3 regions of the Paenibacillus sp. sgz302164 genome follow, and region 1 is predicted to be linked to each of the others. Evidence: predicted binding sites of a transcription regulator. Region 1 holds the regulator's gene; each other region holds the start of a gene.

Region 1 (6,643 bases):
TCGTCCCATAACAGCGTATCATCCAAATCAAACAGCACAGCCTTGAGCGGCATCGTTACATTTCCCCTTTGAATGCATCTATAAATGTTGTTGCTTTACTTCTCTTCTTCATCGGCAAACTTGATAGAATCCAACTGTACCTTAAGAGAGGAGCGGAACGCTTGGATATATTTTTTTCTCAACTCGTTGCGCTCATCAATTTCTTCATCCGTTAAGCCAACTGTTTTCGCTTTGCGGGCAAGTTCGTTGATTCTCTCTATGTTCTGGTCCATATTATCGCTCATGATAGTCCTCCCTGCCATTACTCAGTCTGACTACTACTTTGCCATTCCGCTACCCGAATGTCAAGGCAATTGCACGCAAAAAAAGACTAAGGCAAGTAACTTAGTCGGCAAATGAGCTTGATTCAGAAAATCCGAATCGAACATGAACGAATATGTCTCATTTCACTTAGGAATGAAATTGGAGGTATCGTTGACCGCCGAAACTAAATAATACGGCCAGGGGTCCGATATAAATGCCAGGCATTAAGGCAGCAGCAAGATTTGCCCTTCATAAAGGTACGTGGAAGTAAGTTTGTTCAATTTCTTAACTTTATTCATATACGAACGAATATCCTGACCTTCGCTTATTCGGGATGAAGCTATAGACCAGAGCGTATCGCCGCGTTCAACGATAAGATGGTTTGGGATTTGTACGGATTCATGAATGGGCTCAGGCGACCGGGTGGAAGCGGCGTTCGCGCCATCTCCTGCGTAAGCTTGTACGATTGCGCCAAAAGAAAACACGGCAAGAAGCGCGGCAGCAAGCAAAATGAATTTCAAAGATCGCTTCGTCAAACCGAAGAACCGATGGAAACGATCCGAACGTGTCGTAGTTCTCGCTGTCGCTGGTCTTGCATGAAGTTGCCGTGAGTTGCTTCCTTCTGAATATGCAATGTACATAACATTCATCCCCCAAACATTTGTTCTGAAATCAGAATATCACGAACAAACGTTTGTGTCAATAAATCTTCGAACTTATGTTTGTACGAACTCCGGTTCTGTGTTATAATTTGGTTAATGATTTTTTCATAGATGGAGTGATAACTATTGAGTAAAATATCCCAACGCCAACAAGCAATTTTGGAGTTTATTAAGAACGAAGTGAAAGATAAGGGCTACCCGCCTTCCGTTCGGGAAATCGGCGAAGCCGTCGGACTGGCCTCCAGTTCGACCGTGCACGGGCATCTGGAACGTCTGGAGAAGAAAGGCTTGATCCGCCGCGATCCGACCAAACCGAGAGCTATTGAAATTTTAGGTCTCGACGGAGCGGAGAGCAACTTCGCTTTATCCGTGGCGCGCGTCCCGTTAGTCGGCAAAGTAACGGCCGGCGTACCGATTACGGCAACGGAGAACATCGAAGACTACTTCCCCCTCCCGTCCCACCTCGTCGGCGACAACAACGTGTTCATGCTCAGCGTATCCGGCGACAGTATGATCGAAGCCGGCATACATAATGGCGACTATGTTATTGTCAAGCAGCAGCAAACCGCCGACAACGGCGATATCGTCGTCGCCATGACCGAAGATGACGAAGCAACGGTAAAACGTTTTTACAAAGAACGGGATCACATCCGTCTGCAGCCGGAGAATTCGGCCCTCCAGCCGATTCTTCTGAAAAACGTAACCATCCTTGGCCGCGTTATCGGCCTGTTCCGCGACATGTAAGTACAAAAAACCACCTTTAAGGTGGTTTTTCGCTTTTAAAATACCGATCGAACTCCGGAACTGCAATTCGATTTCTTATAGCTACTATCCCTTTTACTTGGACCGAAACTGATTCGAGAGGTACAAAGATCTTGAAGAACAAGACAAGAAAAATAATTGTAGGCGAAAATGAATACCTATATGTGATTGACCAGAAGTATAATCAACAGTTGAGTAATATTTCTCTTAAAATATCTTTAAAAGTCCTAAAAAATATAACATGCACATTCTTTTTTTGTACTTGGGATGATCCAATTACAGGAAATCCACTATTAGTCGGTACATCCTTAAAAAATAAAGATACCAACATAATTGAAAAATATAATTTACATAATCCAAGAACGATTAGAGCTTTTATTTTGTATGGTTTGGAAAATGGGCGGACTGGAAAAAACGCTATAGAATTCCAGGACGGGCTCGATATTATTGGTAAGATAGGATATGACATTTCACGGTTGAAACCAGTAACCAGGGAAAATTTAAAGAATTAAATCTCGTTTCGTTGGCGTTCCCCAATCCATTTCTTGCCCTTTAGGCGCCATCAATCAAGGCTTTCACAACCCGGGAGATGATCAATTTGTTATAATATCCCTTTATCTTTTGCTTCTCTTATCCACAAAGGGAATTCATTCAATAAATTTTCATACAGCTCTTCATCGTTCGTTTTTTCAATATCCGTAATTTGAAAAAAGTTCGCATTGTCGACGACTCTGCCTTCGATAGTATCCAGCTTTTTCAACACTCCGAAATCGGAATTGCCAACACCGACAAACTGCCAAAATAATGGAAGGTTCGAAGATTCAATGATCGCCTTGTCGATCGTATCTCCCGTCCCCCTCTTCACCCCGCCGTCATTAATAAAAATAATGAAAGAGGGAACATTGCTCTTTTCTTCCACGGTATATTTTTTTATCACATCTCTCATGACCGGCGACTCATCGTTGCGGCCGAACTTGGATATGTTCTGGTTTTCAAGCACATGCTTGTTGACGTAACCTTCGAAATCTTCCTCGCTGACAGAGGGCAGCCTGCTGAATTTGTGGTCGTATACCCAGATGTCCAACACACCGTCATCGTCCAGCCTGCTGGCGACAGCCAATATTTTTTCGACTACTTTCTGAACCGTACCGTTTTTGTAGAGCAGCCTCATCGAACCGGATATGTCCAGCACCAACGCTACTTTGGCCACCACGCTCGACAATTGTTTCTTTTCCAAAACGATTCCCAGTTTTTGCTTGCTTAAAGAAATCGTGCTCATCGTATCCACCTCTATAAGTTTGATAGTTTAAGAGTATCATGTTTTTTAAATTATTGGATTTTTTTTCAACAAAGGGACTTAAATATAGGTTCAACCAGATTGAAGAGGCTTGGAAAAAATCCAAACAGGACTATTTCCTCCAAAATTAGTAAATTTTAATTTACAAGTTGTGCAATATATATTACAATTATTATTGTAATTATTTTGTATTTATAGGAGGAACTTAGGAATGAGTAAAAAAGTTTTTAATGGTCTGTTAGCTGTTGCACTTACTACTGGTATCTTGGCTTCTAGCACTACGCTTCCTGCGGTTACGGCTTCGGCAGCAGAATCAACATCAAAGGAAGTACAATCAGCTCAACTGCAAGCAGTCGTGTATGATTCGATGTGGTTTAATCACAATTACCTGACAGAAAATGACGGATGGGTGAGTACGTTTCGTAATGGGTATTTTACGGTCAACTCCACCCGTACTTACTTGTTTGATGTTCAGCAACGCACATACGACAGCAGTTACGATGTCGAAGAGGTTGAGTACAGGTTAGTCAATGAGAATGATTCATCGGGTACTCGATACTTTTCATGGAGCGGAAGCCAAAGACGCTCGGTATACGTTACTCTAAAACCTGGCACTTATCATGTTGAGTACTACAGTCATGGAGAAGTGCCAGTCAGGATTTTTGGCACAGTTGATCCGGTTTAATACATTTCGTTTTGCTCCCCCACAGCCACTTGGTTAGTGGGGGATCGTTTTTAAACGCCGAAACACCTGCAAATCCTAAAAGAGGATCTCCCTGTCACATTTGACGGCAAACCGATAGACAATGAAACGCGCGAGCGTATATAAGATATGCTCACTAGTTACTTTAGGATGAAATGGAAAGCGGTGGAAGCAATGGAAACTACAACATTAAAATGATCGGGAATCGATGAGACACTTGATTTCTAGGGAACAATGATGGGGGACTTTTGGGGAAACAAAGACATTGCGATAGGAAAGAATCATCAAAATCAACACAAGACTTGTCAATGAGATGCAGTCATGCCGACTGTAAGACCAAAATAAATGAGGTCTTAGAGAAGCAGGCCAGGGAATTTTTTTTTGGGGGGGGCGTTCCGGGGGCATTTCCGAAAAAAACTAATTAATTTCGGTATGCCCGCCGCAACGCCATCCCCCTCAAAACCCTTTAAAAATCATGGTTTCAACTTTTAATATAACGACAAGTACTGATCTCTTTCCCAAGGATGTACTTGCGTACGATACATATCCCATTCAATTTCTTTCAGTTCATAGAAATGAGCAAGGGCGTGCTCGCCGAGTACGTCGCAAATGACTTCGTCGCGGATCAGTTCGTCCAGCGCGGTCTTCAGGTTCACTGGCAAGCTTGGAATTCCTTGCTCTTCTCTTTCCTCTTCCGTCATCACGTAAATGTTGCGGTCGGTTGGCGGCGGAAGCTGCATTTTGTTCTTAATGCCGTCAAGACCGGCTGCAAGCATAACGGCAAGGGCAAGATACGGGTTGGCCGCAGGGTCCGGGTTGCGGACTTCAACGCGCGTGCTTAAACCGCGGGAAGCCGGAATACGAATCATCGGACTGCGGTTGCTTGCGGACCATGCTACGTAGCAAGGCGCTTCATAGCCTGGCACAAGGCGTTTATACGAGTTAACGGTAGGATTCGTGATAGCCGCAAAAGAGCGGGCATGACGAAGTACACCTGCCATATAGTGTCTGGCTACTTGACTTAAACCTAACTTATCATTCTCGTCATAGAACACGTTAACTTCGTCTTTAAAAAGCGACTGATGGCAGTGCATGCCTGAGCCGTTCATTCCGAAAAGCGGTTTCGGCATGAACGTGGCGTGCAGCCCGTGCTGTCTTGCAACCGTTTTTACAACGAGTTTAAAAGTTTGAATTTGGTCGGCTGCTTTAATCGCATCCGCATATTTGAAATCGATTTCGTGCTGTCCCGGCGCTACTTCATGATGGGAAGCTTCGATTTCAAAGCCCATTTCTTCCAAAGTAAGCACGATATCGCGGCGGCAGTTTTCACCCAAATCCATCGGGGCCAGATCGAAGTAACCGCCTTGGTCGTTCAGCTCCATCGTCGGGTTGCCTTTGTCGTCGGTTTTGAACAGGAAGAACTCCGGTTCCGGTCCAACGTTCATAGCCGTGTAGCCCATTTCTTTGGCCTGCTTCAGAGCGTTTTTCAAAATGCCGCGCGGGTCACCCGGGAACGGCCTGCCGTCAGGAAGGTAAATATCGCAAATCAGGCGCGCTACTTTGCCTTCCGTAACCCATGGGAAAATGACCCAAGTGCTCAAGTCAGGGTACAAGTACATGTCAGATTCTTCGATACGGACATAGCCTTCGATGGAAGAACCGTCGAACATCATTTTGTTGTCAAGCGCTTTTTCCAGCTGGCTGCGCGGAATTTCCACGTTTTTCACGCTGCCCATCAAATCGGTGAATTGCAGACGGATGAAACGAACGTTCTCCTCTTCGGCGATGCGTAAAATGTCTTCTTTCGTGTAATTGGTGTTGTAACCCACGGCCATGCTCCTCTCGTTATTATGACGCTATTTAATGAAAAAATCGGGACAATTCGCCTTGAATCAGTGACACTTGACCCGGACGTTTTCCGCCTCCGATCAACTGCTGCTTCAGCATTTTGTGCAGTTGGGAATCGGTAAGCTCCTTGCGCTTCACTTCCGTGTGCTCGTTGATGATGGTTGCATCCTCGGAATCTTTGGAAACCGGCAAAAGCACCTGTTTAATTCCGGCGATGTTAACGCCTTTCTCGATCAAATCTTTGATCTCCAGCAATCTCTCCACATCGTTAAAAGAGTAAAGCCTTTGATTGCCTGAAGTTCTGGCAGGTATAACAAGCTCATGCTGTTCGTAGTAACGGATTTGCCTCGCTGTCAAATCGGTAAGTTTCATGACGATGCCAATCGGGAAAAGCGCCATATTTCTGCGAATTTCATCAGTCATCCTAATCACTCCTGAGTAAGTAAGTCCTAATCTCATTGTACCTTCGTTGCAAAAACATGTCAAGGAGTGTTAGGTTTGTTTACAGTCCTATTTTTCAAATTAAACCCTTGTCCGCCATATGCTGGATGGCCGTCAACACGCCCAATTTGCAGTGCGAGTAAGTCAGACCGCCCTGCATATAGGCGATGTAGGGCTCGCGGATCGGAGCGTCCGCGGACAGCTCCAGGCTGCCGCCTTGAATGAACGTGCCGGCGGCCATAATGACCGGATGCTCGTAGCCGGGCATGTCCCAGGGCTCCGGGACGACATGCGCATCGACGGCGGCCGCTTTCTGGATGCCCTGCACGAAAGTGATCAGATGCTCCGCGGACGTGAAGCGGATCGCTTGAATCAGATCCGTGCGCGGCTCGTGCCAGAGCGGACGGCTTTCAAAGCCGAGATCTTCGAACAGCGCTGCTGCGAAGACCGAGCCCTTGACCGCTTGCCCCACCAGGTGCGGGGCAAGGAACAGCCCTTGAAACATGGCTCGCGTCGCGCCGAGCATGGCCCCCACCTCGCCCCCGATGCCTGGGGCGGTCAAGCGGTAGGCGGCGAGCTCGACAAGGTCGCGCCGCCCGGCGATGTAGCCCCCGGACGGGGCGATGC
Region 2 (6,643 bases), on a different contig from region 1:
CCCATTTTTATTTATGCACACTTACTATGCTTTTTAGAAATCCTATCTGCACGGCAGATTGCAGAGTATTTTTCATTATGCACATATATTTTTTTGTAGATATTCCAAGCCCCGGGCCGTTTGCCAATAATATTCCGCCTTTATGTCTGATTGACGTCCCATTCTGATACGCATGCGCCGTTTGAATTCCCCAAGATCTAGGCGCGCAATGTCGCCTATTGTGCTTAACCCCATTCTTTCAAAATGGGCTGTCATCCGGTTTGCGACCATGTACATTTTTGAGACATGTAACGGCCAGAGTACGGATTCGATCTGATCCACTGGCAGCTCGAAAATGCCACTTTCGCTCTTCTTTGAGAAATTATCACATGCCATTTTGCAAAGAATTTTGCTTGAAGAAATTCCTGCTCGTATCCAGACGCCACAAGAAAGCATAACTTTTGTTTGCATCTGACGTGCAATTTCCTCTGGGGTCCCAAAAAGCGACATTGAACCTGTCACGTCAACGAACTGCTCATCGATACTCCACGGTTCAACAAGGTCGGTGAAGGACTCATAAATTTCCGTGATGAGTGTAGAAACATCGATGTAGGTCTTCATTCTTGGTCGGACTATAGTAAGGTCTGGGCAAACAGCAAGAGCTTCAAAATTACGCATCGCAGTTGACACACCATAAGATTTTGCAATTGGACAAGCAGTTAATACAATGCCACTTTTGCGTGCGGGGTCGCCGATAGCAACCGGTTTGTTATAAAGCTCAGGGTGTGCCGCTTTTTCCACACTAGCATAAAAACTCTGACAGTCGACCAGAAAAATCGTTCGTTCAGGCATAGTCCCTCACCGCCTCCGCATGTTCATTAGCATTGTCATCAACTCTGCTTTGACTAGGCTTCTCAACATAGTGAAATGATGAATGTAGTCGCGCACTTTGTAATCGACGTGGATGCCTAAAGCGTTCGTGTTCGTACTGAGCACTTTCATGTCCCGTCTTTTCATCTTGCTTTTGATGTTTTGCAGTTCGGGGTAAATGGATTTTTCAACTTCCCGAAGATAAAAAATAAGATGATTGTACACGATCTTGTCTTTGTGTATTTTTAATTCGTCAATATCTCTCGCCAGCATACCGAGTAAACTCCTTGATGATTTGTATGTCATGTTCTGTCTCAATCGTGTTTGTACTCATCAATTCTCACCACCAAATACGAACGTTTGTTTGTATTTATTATATACCGGATATATATACCCTATTCAAGCTTTATTTTTTGGAAAATAAAGAAAATTTTTATATAATGTTCTTGTTATGTTCGCTTGTATTACACAGGCTTTAATTGTAAAATTAATACATCAACAGGAGATAAGCGAAAAAAACAAATTGAAGGTACACGGCCCACACCACAAAAAAAGTAGGTACTTAAATGAAGAATATTCAAGATGATGAACAGTTTTGGGCAGAAATTACTGACCGTCTCCGCCGCGGAGAAGCTATTGAAATGATCGGGGCCGCATCATTTGCGGAGCTGTTGGGAACTACTCAGCAGTCCGTCTCAGAAGCTGGCAATCGCGCTTTGAAACCAACGTATAGAGGTGACATGATCAGACCGAACGCTGTGTCGGAAGGCCGACTACTGTGGATCAAGGAGCTTGCGGAAAGACATGCTCATAAAAAAATGAATGAAAGGTTGATAAAAATGAAAGTATTCGATCAAGCCACAATCGAAGGTTATACCTTTGCGATCCTTCTAGATGAGGATAAAAAAATAGCATATGAAGCAATCCAGGACGGAAATGGTTGGGATACCGATATTTCGTATGGCTTCCTACCTGTTGATGCGTCTGACGTTTCGGCCGCGCTTGACTTCGATGGTGCTAGAAATCTTGGTTTTACCTTTGCAGGATGAGACAACGTCCTGTATCCCCTGCTTGCGGGGATAGCTGTTAAATATGAATAAACAGGAGTTCCCTCAGTATCTTTACAGAGCTGAGAGGTATCGTAAAGAACTGCTGGAAGGGGAGAGAACTTCTACGGACCAATGGCTGAAAGATGTGCTCCCCGCTGCTGTCCGGAGCCATCGCGAGAGGCTCCGCCGCGCGACGTTTGGCCTGCACCCCGTAACCCGCTAGCAGACTGACAAGCAAGGGATGATCCGGGCCGCTACGCTGCAGCTCTCGCTCCCGGTTCTCCCGGATGCGATTCGCGCTCGGACGGTGCGCCGGTGACGGCGGCGGCCGGACAGCTACGTTGCAGTTCACGCTCCTAATTCTCCTTTCAAACTCAAAAAAACGCTCGGTTCCAACAACCCCAGTCTACTACTATATTTTCTTATTACAGCCACGCGGCGGAGCATCCACTGATTCTCTGGACAGCAACGAGGCGCACTCCAATGCTTTCAAGTCATTCCTCCTGGGCAACAATGTGAACATTTTGTGACATCTATCGTTTTGAGATATAAAAATTGATTTTTGGTGCCTACCAAATTTGGTCATGAATTTTTTTGAGATATTACTAATAGGGTAAAGCCATTAAATTACCCCGGAGGTACGATCATGAAAAATTCAAAAGACCTATTGTTGACGTGGATTCAAGCCAATGTTCAAAATCCTACGTTCTCTAACTCACTTCGATTTGGCGCACTTATGGACATGAATGTGATTGAATGGTCGGCAAAATATGATGAACGGTTCGGTTGCTTTGATTTTTATGTGCTTACTGAGGATTATCTGCTTCACATTTCCTACATGGAGGACGGTGGGGAAGGAAAACCGGACTGGTTGTTAGACGCTACTCATATCAAGGATTTTGTAGAGCTATTAAAGGTATTCGATGTCGGACTTCATTCAAAATCATCACGGCCATTTCGTTTATCTTCTCTCTCCAATACTGTCCATTAATCTCGATCGTCATCCGTTTTTTTTCCTATTTCGTTCTATAGAAACAATCCGACAAAGGTACAAATCCCTGCAAATTGCAAGGTCGCTGCTTTCGCTTCCAGCTAACGAAACCAACGCAAAGATGAAATACGCAAATGAAGAATAGCTTCCGTTCATGGTGGACTTTGTTTCCCAGCAGCTCTCCATGCACAATTACATCACCTGGGCCTCTAACATAGGGGCCACCATCCGAAAAGGCCCTGAGAGATCATGCGGGCGGATTTCCAAGTGCCCTAATTAGGGGCGTGGAAGTCTATTTGATTCGAAAGGTAGAAGAGAGGAGTAAAGCATGACCGATATTCTAGCATTATTTGCTGGACGCGAACTGACAAAAGCCGAAAAAGCCTCTCACGAACAAATGGACCGATCAAGATGGAAACAATCCTCTTTTTGATCGAGAGAAGATAAATTCCTATGCGAAGACGAGGCAACTCGACAACAAAAAAATTATAAGGAAGGAACCTCCCACTCCTGAAGAAATTCTTTAAACGATGGGGGAATTAAATGAATATTTGGAAATTTAATGGATATGTTTATATTATGTTCCCATTTTGTTCTCTTAACAAAATTAATACTTTATGATATTTTAAATACATAAGGGAAAATTAACCAAACGGAGGTAAGGGGAATGACCAAAAGATTTTTTTCTGGTGAGTACGTAGGGAACGATGAAATCGCATATTTGGGATACTACACAGTCGAATGTAATGAATTTGGAGAACCCGAAGCAGTCACGTTGTTTACTGTTACAGAGGGGGAAGAAGCTGGGGATAGATTTGATCCTACTGGCACGACATTGGAAGACATGAAGTCTTTCAAAGAACTTAAATACGAACCATCAACGGGAAGTTCCAATGTCCTCATAATCAAGGAAAACTTGCTTCCTTTTTACAACGAAGGTTCAGGTACACTGGACACGGATCAGCTAGGATTTCCAGAAGAGGTATTGTCCCGAATCGTCGAATTTGGCGAGTGCATATTAGAATTCATTGATGAAGAAGAGGCTCATTTTATTCGCACGGGAAAGTAAAATCGCCCGCCGATCTAATCAATAGTACTGAACTAGCAGCGATGCGCGGAGTATCCCGGGTACGGGTTTCTCAATCCGCGCATGCTGCTTTGAAGGCACAGCAGGCAGGGAAAAAGTATCGAGGAAATATCCCACCTGCTGATATTTGGATCAGCGGGCGTCCATATTGGTATCGTTCGTCTATTCGGGGGTGAACAGTTTGGATGATACTCCAGCAAAACTGAAGGCCCAAAAATCTTTAGCGGAATTAGTCTCATTCGCGTTGAGATTGGGTTATTGGCCCAGTTCAAAGGAATGGAATGAATACGCGAAAGGTAAGGACTTGCACAGTTCCTCCTCTATCTACTTTCATACGAAGAAGAGTTGGCTCACTCTGCAAGAAGAATTTAAGGTCAAAGATCACACAAAAAAGTTCACGCTGGAGGAATGCATAGAGGCGATGCGATTGGCTGTTATTGATCTCGGTAAATACTTCACCAGAAAAGAATACGAGAAGTGGCAGTTATCAAAGCCTAATATGCCATCTTCCAGTGTCATCACGAAGAGGTGTCGCGGATTTAACCGCGCCAAAGAATTGATAGATTTGTTGCCAAATATGACCTGGGGTAAAACGTTTTCGGATGAAGAAATAGATACAGCATTAGAAGAGGCAAAGAAAGCACTTGGCCCCCTATTCAGCGAAGCTGAGTATATGGATTGGAGAGATGATCGAGATAATCTACCGCATATAGAAACGCTGAGAAAGCGCTATGGCGGGCTTGTGAAAGCTAAGAAAAACAAAGAAATGCCGACATTTGAAAAGGGGCCTAATTTCAAGTACAACGATGGACGCTGGAAGGCGCCGTTCATGGAGTTTTTAGCAACTTCATTGAACATTGAGAAATACAAAGAATGGTCGCAGGAATTTGACGGACCATCCTTAAAAACTTTACGTGATCATGCCGGCGGCTACGAAAAAGCATTGACTTCTATGCTCACTGAGTATATTGGTAAAATAAAGGCAGGAAGGAGAAAAAAATGAAAAATACGTTCTTATCTGAATACTCAAAATTTGTTGCGTCTTCAAGCTTTACCATAGGTCAAGAGTTATTTTATGAGTTTGATAAATTTATAGATTTCTTTAATATTCTACAGGAAAACAATATATGGTTATCTACATTTCATCAGGAGGACTTAGATTGGGTGACTCGTTTTTATCAGATCAGATCCCTAATTGCCACAGGGACAGTTGAAGACTTGGAAGAGGCGGAAGAGTACAAAGAAGATATCCGAGGAAGGGAGCTTCTTATTGTTATAGGCTCCTCAGAGGAAAAAGATGGGGAAAATCTCAATGAGACGACCTCAATGAACATAGCACTAGCTAAATTTAGGTTGGATTTTCAACATGTGCATTTTGAAATTATTCAGTATGATGGTCAAGAAAATCATCACGTCTGGGGCGGGGACGGGTATAATTGCACATACTATAAGGTTGGCAATTATATCTTACAAGATTTGAATCCAGTAGATCTCTATACAGGATTCATTTCAAAAGAAGTTTGGGCTGGGGATCATGAAAAAATCATATTTAGTTTTGTGAAATAGTTTAGCGCATAAGTCCTCACCAAAAAGGGAGGCAGCGTGCAGGAGAAAAAGATGAACATTGAAAAACTCGTCAGAAATTTGACCGAGCAAATCGCTCGGAAGCCGAGATACCTTGCACAGTATGAATGGTACGGTCAATTGAAGGAAGATGTCGAATTGACGGACCAACTGAATTCATTCATAAATGGGCAGGCTGGTACAGCCCAAGAACTTGTGGACAGAATCAAAGCCTTCGGTTATGAAAATGAGAAGAAGCAACGTCGGTATATTGGCGACGAAACTTGGATGTATAGTCTAAAGGCACTATACATCCAAAACAACGACTTCAATTATCGGTTATTTGAACAAGATAATGATGATTATAAGATCGAATGGTTACTAGACTTTCCAAGTATAAAGTCATATCTGGGAAGCTTCATTATAACGAACATCCGATCCGGGGCGCGATTTGTAAAAATGGGCGTGAAAAACTATAGCCCTGTTTTAAACGAATGAACCGGGTAAATGGATTACTAAAAAAAGTACTAAAGACATAACGAAAAACTCCCCCGCCAGCCATAAGAGGCCAGCGGGGGCTTTTGATGTTTATACTGCTAAATCGGTTTCCGTACTGAAAACCAATTACGTAGCACAATACGACCAAACATTACACGCTTTTCCCAAAGGCATAATTTATTTCCCAATTATTATGAATTTATACCTATTTACAGGAAATCTATGCGATCGTACAATGTATACCGTTATATTTAGGAGGAGATTTTATCATGATATTACTTAACAGATTGAAAGGTGTTGTTATTACGGTTTTATGTTTTACTCTGATTTTGATGGGCATTCCCAGCACAACCTCAGCGAATTCTGACATACAGGTTGAGGGCAAGAGCTACAAAGTCGAAGTGCTAAAGGATAATGCAAAAGAAAGAAAAGTTCGTGTATCCTCCGGGAAAGATATTACCATTACAACGCTGGACAAACAAACGAACGTTCTTACTGTAAACGCGAATGGTAAACAAGAAGTAATTTCTGCACAACCGCAAGCTGCAACTCAGTACATAAAACCTAATACTGCCCTTGCTTCGGTATACTCCGAATCTGTTTTTG
Region 3 (6,643 bases), on a different contig from region 1:
AGTCAATGGAACCTATAGCCTTGGCATCGACACATCGAAAGCATCGGTCGGTGATGTAATTCTGCTCGCTTGTTACGTCCGGAATACGGGCGGGTATCTAAAACTCGGAGTGCTGAACGGCTCTGTACTTAGCCAAATTCCGTTTGAAGCATTTCCAGGGACTACAGTTCCGTTAATGATCAAGGCTACAGTTACGGATCTGACCAATACTCGCTTCGGGTTTAATATCTCAGCCGCTGCTGGTCAAATCGGCGTGATTGATTTCGGAGCCACAGATGTTTTCAATCTTACGACCATGGGGATGGCCGATCTTGTTGTCTAATATTTTTGATAAATAGGAATGGATGTGATGCGATATGCCGACAGAAAATGAGGTGCAACAAGAAATCTTACAGAGGCTTACGCGGGTTGAAACGAAACTCGATCTGATGGCCAGCGCCCGGGATATTGCACAGGAAGCCCTACAATCTTCGAAATCATCCCATCACAGAATTGATGAAGTGCGCGATGCATCCCATCAAAGAATTGGTGAGATACGAGATGAAGTGAACAATCTCAAGCAGGGTCAAAAGTGGCTGATCGGTACGGTTATTAGCGTTGTAGGGCTTTTTGTAGCCGCTGTAAGTTTGTTATGGAAAATAGGAGGTGTGAACTAACATGCAAGATGGACAACTATTTACTTGGCAGGCTCTCTCCGCAATGGGGGGAGCTTCTTTATTGACGTTCTTCTTTGTGCAATATTTCAAATCGTTAGTAGATCGCTACTTTTCGCTGCCAACCGATATTTTTGCTGTCATTGTGGCGTGGCTAGTACTAACGGTCGCACAGCTTTCTTTAGGTGCATCGTGGTCAGACTGGAGAATGTACGCACTATCATTCGCAAATGCATTTTTGGTGTCTTCCGCCGCGGGTCAGATGCAAAACAAAGCTATCAATCCACCTGGAGAAAAGAAAGGAGATACTGAGCAATGACAGAAAGAAAATATCTTTTGAAACCGGACAAACCTGACTCGCGCGACTTACTACTGGCATCAACCGGCGCGAATCTTCCCGATTCTGTCGATCTACGTCCCAAGGATGCAGTCCCGATATATAACCAAGGCAGTCTCGGATCTTGCACGGCGAATGCTATTTGTGCGTTCCATTCGTTCTTGAACAAAAAGGCAGATGGCTACTATTTCCACTTGTCGCGCCTATTCCTCTACTACAAAGAAAGGGAGTTGGAGGGTACAATAGATTATGATTCAGGAGCCTATATTCGGGATGGCATGAAGGTGCTCCAGCAGATCGGCTGCGCTACTGAATCGACATTCCCATACGTGGAGTCAACTTTCCGAAACACTCCAACAGCGGAAGCATACGCTACCGCTAAACATCATAAGGTTAATTCCTATCATCGAATTATGACCGTTGCACAGTTAAAGGAATCGCTTTCAAACGGCTATCCGGTTGTAATGGGGATTGAAATTTACAGTAGCTTCGAAAGCGCGGAAGTGGCCCGTACCGGGATAGTCCCGTTTCCAGACAAGACAAAGGAATACAGTCTCGGCGGGCATGCGATTCTCGCTATGGGGTACAAAAAAATCAACGATGAAGAATACATCATCTGCCGTAACTCTTGGGGCCCTGAATGGGGAGACAAGGGTTATTTTTATCTCCCAATGAAGTTCATAGGTTGGTTTGTTTCTGATATGTGGACAGGAAGGTGAGGGCATGGGGAAACAGGATTTCATAGACAAAATCGCCGCGGCAGCGGTGCAGGATATGCAAGAAACCGGAGTGCTTGCCAGTATCACAATAGCACAAGCCTGCTTAGAAAGCGCATGGGGGCAATCTGCCCCCGGCAATAACCTTTTCGGCATCAAGGGAAGCGGGCAGCAGCTGACGACCCAGGAATACATCAACGGCAAGTGGGTACAGATCATGGATGGATTTCGAGTATATGAGGATTGGTATGGAAGCATAGCGGATCATTCAAAATTCCTGGTCGAAAATGGGCGATACCGAAAAGCCGGTTTCTTCGACCGATGCGCAGCACGAGATTACGCAGGAGCAGCGCGGGCGCTACAAATAGCATGCTATGCGACCGATCCGCAGTATGCAGCAAAGTTGATTCAAATTATCGAAAGCAATGGACTTCAAAAATACGATCAGGAGGCAGACGACGTGGTTAAATTAGATGCTGGTGTTGCTCAAACGATCATAAATACGTGGCTTTCCCCTGACTGGAAGAAAGCCACTGAAGCAGGCGCAACGGATCAGGCTGACTATATACATTGGCTTGCAAACCAACTGCGCGTTGCTTCTGGTCTTCCTGTAGAATAGCTCAGGAAAATTTTCCTGAACATCAAAATCCCCCGCTGGCCTCTTATGGCTGGCGGGGGATTTTTTTATTTAACAAGACGTAGAGTAGGCAACTGTTTATTCGAATACAGTTCACTGTAATCTGACCGGTTCAAGCACATAACCCGGCATAAGTCTTCAGAAGAATAATTCAGATCTTCTCTGTAAGTTTTTAAAATTTCATTGAGCAACCATATTTTTTCTTTTGGTGGTTCTAATTCGGCAGGCTCTTGTGTTCTGTAACCCGATTTCCCCATCTGAGTCCATAAATATTCATAGTTTCTTTTGGAAATTTTCTCTAAATCACTAGCCCTCTTTAGGAGTGCTGCCATTGAAACTTTCCAATAGGGTTTTAAAGAGGCAAGTTTTTGAAGGTTAATATCTCCAAGGGAATAGGATATCTCATCTTTAGGCATCAAGAATTCAGAAGCAAATCTATCAGCTTGTTCTTCAATATCATCAAGGCCATTAGGTGGTCTACGGTGCATTATTATATGTCCTAGTTCATGGCATAAAGTAAATCGAATTCTGTCAAATGGCCTTTCGAAATTTGTGAAGATTAGTGGAGGTACTCCAGGATGCCACAAAGTTATTGCATCAACTTGATTTCCATCGAAATCAAAAGGAATAACAATTCCTCCAGCCTCTTCAATTAAGTGAATGACATTTTGTATTGGCCCTCTAGGGACTCGTAAATCTTTTCTTGTTAGTTGGGCGATTTGTTCAATGTCCCCATTAAAATTGTCTGGATCAAGTTGTGGAAAGAGTGGCTCTCCTATATCGATTGATTTGAGCAGAGCTTGGATCTCCATTCGCCTTTTCTCGAGTCGAGCGTATATTTTAGTCAATGATTTCTGAGGAACGGCCTGTTTTTTTCTATGGAAGAACTCGCTTAGTCCCATCCCATATACAGTGTCGTTTTTCAAAAAAAAATCTTTGGGGTAGTCTAACTCTTTGGCGATCTTCAATAATTCTCCGTCACTAATTGGAAGAAGTCCGTTCTCAAGCTTTGACAGTTTCCCTTGAGATATACCAAGTATCTTCGCAAATTCAACCTGCCCAATTCCTCTAGACTCTCGAGCAATTACAAGAAGCTGGTTATTAAGGTTTATATACTCAGAAGTTGTTTGCATTTTGTTCACCAACACCAGTTTCTTTTTCTTTTATTATTGTTACTTTTCTTGTTCGTGTGCTTACATGTGGTTTTTCTTCCAATGGCAACGGTATTTGAATCGTCTTTTTGTCAGAACTAATAGTTGATATATTCCAAGCCCATACATTAGCAGTACCATAGCGGTAGGTAATATGAACTTCACTAACCCCAGTACCAAGTGTGTTTACAAGATATCCTACATGGAGTAGGCCATCTGGTGGGGAGTCAGGAATTTCTAATTGAACAGTGTCTTGTAAATTGTATGCACTAACTTGTTTAGTGGAAATGTTACTCGATAGTAATTTGTCGTTAAACTTTTTGAATCGTAGAACGACTTTATCGGCAATTACAAGCATGTGAAGACCTCTGCGATAAATAAATCTAGATCCATCGACCCCTTCAAACTGCTTCTTCAATTCGTCAATGATGTCATCATGACATATAGAAGCCGCTGTTCTAGCTGAATGTCGATGACGATTTTTAGCATAATCTTCACCGTTATAATAATTATTTACTGCTTTTTCAACGGAGTTAAAGATTTTTAGTATGTAAGGGTCGAGAATTTCAGATGCCTCTTGTTTCAATAAAGGTCGCAGATACAAGCCCCCTTAAGTTGTTCTTAATCGTATAATACCATCCTGATTTGCAGAAATCAACTCAAAATATTCCCGGAAATATTCCTGATATAATCAAATGTAACTAGACCGTGTTTGATAAATTTTCTTGTTGCATAATCAGTACTTCTCCATTGTATAATAAATACAAACAAACGTTCGTATTTGGTGGTGAGAATTGATGAGTATAAACACGATTGAGACAGAAGAAGACATCCAAATCATCAAAGAATACACATTGCTCCCTATTTTGCTCGATATGCTGGCGAGGGATATCGACGAACTGAAAGTGTACAAGGATAAGATCGTGTACAATCATCTTATTTTTTATCTTCGGGAAGTCGAAAATTCCATCCACCTCGAATTGCAAAACATTAAAAGCAAGATGAAGAAACGGGACATGAAAGTGCTGAACACGGAAATGAATGCTTCAGGCATCCATGTTGAATACAAAGTCCGCGGCTACATTCATCATTTCACCATGCTGAGGAGCTTGGTCAAAGCGGAGCTCATGAATGCGCTGATGAATATGCGAAGGGCGGTGAAGACCTATGCCTGAACGAACGATTTTTCTGGTCGACTGTCAGAGTTTTTATGCCAGTGTGGAAAAAGCTGCACACCCAGAGCTTTACAATAAACCGGTTGCGGTAGCCGATCCGGCACGAAAAAGCGGTATTATTTTAACTGCTTGCCCTATTGCGAAATCTTATGGCGTTTCAACTGCAATGCGCAATTTTGAAGCTCTTGCTACTTGTCCAGACCTTACAATAGTGCGGCCGAGAATGAAGACCTATATCGATGTTTCAACACTTATCACGGAAATTTATGAGTCCTTCACCGACCTAGTTGAGCCCTGGAGCATTGATGAACAATTCATAGATATCACATCTTCAACGTCACTTTTTGGATCTCCTGAAGAAATTGCACGTCAGATGCAGACAAAAGTTATGCTTTCCACAGGTGTTTGGATTCGTGCGGGGATATCTTCAACCAAAATACTTGCAAAAATGGCGACAGACAATTTCGCGAAAAAGAGCGAAAGTGGTATTTTCGAGTTGCCAGCGGATCAGGTAGAGTCCATTTTATGGCCGTTACCTGTCCATAAAATGTACATGGTCGGATCCAAGATGACTGCCCACTTTTTAAGAATGGGACTTAATACTATCGGTGATATAGCGCGACTAGAACTTGGGGATTTCAAGCAACGTATGCGTTACAGAATGGGGCGTCAATCAGACATAAAGGCTGAATACTATTGGGAAATTGCGCGGGGGATCGACCCGAGCCCTGTTGTATCTAGGACCTACGCTAAGCCGAAGTCAATCACCCGAGGCCGCACTCTACGATCGCAGCTATACCAGACAATGGAAGACATTGAGCCGCTATTAATTGAATTGGTGATTGAAGTATGCCGAACAAGCCGGCGCCACAATAGCATGGGCCGTGTCATAACAGTCGGCGTCGGAACGTTGACAAGAGGATTTTCGAGACAGATGACAATTCCGACGCCGACTTGTTTAGAGCATCATGTTGTTTCAGCTGCACTCGAATTGTTCAAGAAGTATTGGAACGGAGATCCCATCACACACCTAGCCATTGACCTCTCACAATTGACCGATGATAGCACGTATCAACTCGATCTATTCGAGGATATTGAAAGGAATCTTAGGCTCGCAAAAGCTCAGGATAGCATTAAGGACAGATTCGGCAGTGCAGCCATACTTAGGGCTTCTTCTCTGCTCGTAACTGCGCAAGCCAAAGAAAGGGCAATCATGATTGGGGGGCATTACGCTTGAGCAAATTACTCGATGGAAATGGTAGATGGAGTACGAAGTTCATGTCGCCAGAACATAGTGCTGCACTTCAACAAAGACACCAACAGCAAACCAAATCTACAATGCCTACGAAGGAAGAGTTGGAAGCGATTCGGGATTATGTCTTACTTCCGATGCTACTTTCAATCGTTGAGAAGAATAAACAGGAAATAGATCGCAGTTCCTACTCCCTGAGAACAATCTTTGTAAAAGCGGCAAATATCATTCAAAACCACATATCAAACGATCTTCATGCAGTGCGAAAGTTATTAAAAGAACGGAATATAAAGGTGATTGAGGATGAAATGATCGATTCGAATTTGAGGTATAAATACATCTGTCGTGGCTACGAGGACAAATTTGTTCTAATCAGAGATGTTGCGCGAGCAGAGCTTATGAAACGGTTAGGGAAGTATTCGGAATTCCTGAAATGATTGGATACATCAGTCGAAAAAATATGATCACAAGATGAACTAGCGACGGTTCAGGATTGATACGGAAGATCCGTACAATGGGGATAGTGAGTTTGAATGGATCAACTACAAGGACGTTATCCGGGCGGAACTGAGTAGATAATGGGCAGAAGAGGAAATGATTGATCCATAGAAAAACAAAGCCTGCTCCGACGAAATGAGCAGGCTTTGATTCTACGAAAGATTTAAGTCAACATGGTCTTTCCCATCATACATCCTTAATTTATATTCATTTAGTTCGGCTTT

What was found. Region 1 encodes LexA, which represses DNA repair genes until DNA is damaged. Its sites were predicted from a motif close to CGAACATATGTTCG; they were not measured.
Region 2: the regulator LexA is predicted to act here: its motif matches at 1,203-1,216, upstream of AC0LWT_RS24565 (YhjD family protein).
Region 3: the regulator LexA is predicted to act here: its motif matches at 4,259-4,272, upstream of AC0LWT_RS07040 (YhjD family protein).

What each region holds. Positions count from the first base shown of each region.
Region 1 covers NZ_JBVYOL010000007.1:51,579-58,221, forward strand. The annotation lists gene AC0LWT_RS13300 (HAD family hydrolase) at 1-53, opposite strand, end outside; gene AC0LWT_RS13305 (DUF896 domain-containing protein) at 96-284, opposite strand; gene AC0LWT_RS13310 (LysM peptidoglycan-binding domain-containing protein) at 528-824, opposite strand; gene lexA (transcriptional repressor LexA) at 1,092-1,709, shown strand; gene AC0LWT_RS13320 (hypothetical protein) at 1,841-2,239, shown strand; gene AC0LWT_RS13325 (vWA domain-containing protein) at 2,329-3,006, opposite strand; gene AC0LWT_RS13330 (hypothetical protein) at 3,236-3,709, shown strand; gene glnA (type I glutamate--ammonia ligase) at 4,216-5,556, opposite strand; gene AC0LWT_RS13340 (MerR family transcriptional regulator) at 5,588-5,998, opposite strand; gene AC0LWT_RS13345 (methionine gamma-lyase family protein) at 6,093-6,643, opposite strand, start outside.
Region 2 covers NZ_JBVYOL010000015.1:237,138-243,780, reverse strand. The annotation lists partial or broken gene AC0LWT_RS24570 (Y-family DNA polymerase) at 103-831, opposite strand; gene AC0LWT_RS24565 (YhjD family protein) at 838-1,122, opposite strand; gene AC0LWT_RS24560 (hypothetical protein) at 1,416-1,898, shown strand; gene AC0LWT_RS24555 (hypothetical protein) at 1,936-2,250, opposite strand; gene AC0LWT_RS24550 (hypothetical protein) at 2,545-2,889, shown strand; gene AC0LWT_RS24545 (hypothetical protein) at 3,557-3,958, shown strand; gene AC0LWT_RS24540 (hypothetical protein) at 4,158-4,979, shown strand; gene AC0LWT_RS24535 (hypothetical protein) at 4,976-5,542, shown strand; gene AC0LWT_RS24530 (hypothetical protein) at 5,594-6,037, shown strand; gene AC0LWT_RS24525 (geobacillin-26 family protein) at 6,307-6,643, shown strand, end outside.
Region 3 covers NZ_JBVYOL010000003.1:302,247-308,889, reverse strand. The annotation lists gene AC0LWT_RS07075 (SGNH/GDSL hydrolase family protein) at 1-322, shown strand, start outside; gene AC0LWT_RS07070 (hypothetical protein) at 357-656, shown strand; gene AC0LWT_RS07065 (hypothetical protein) at 658-972, shown strand; gene AC0LWT_RS07060 (C1 family peptidase) at 969-1,709, shown strand; gene AC0LWT_RS07055 (glycoside hydrolase family 73 protein) at 1,714-2,325, shown strand; gene AC0LWT_RS07050 (helix-turn-helix domain-containing protein) at 2,391-3,476, opposite strand; gene AC0LWT_RS07045 (hypothetical protein) at 3,460-4,098, opposite strand; gene AC0LWT_RS07040 (YhjD family protein) at 4,292-4,669, shown strand; gene AC0LWT_RS07035 (DNA polymerase IV) at 4,662-5,906, shown strand; gene AC0LWT_RS07030 (YhjD family protein) at 5,903-6,358, shown strand; gene AC0LWT_RS07025 (hypothetical protein) at 6,572-6,643, opposite strand, start outside.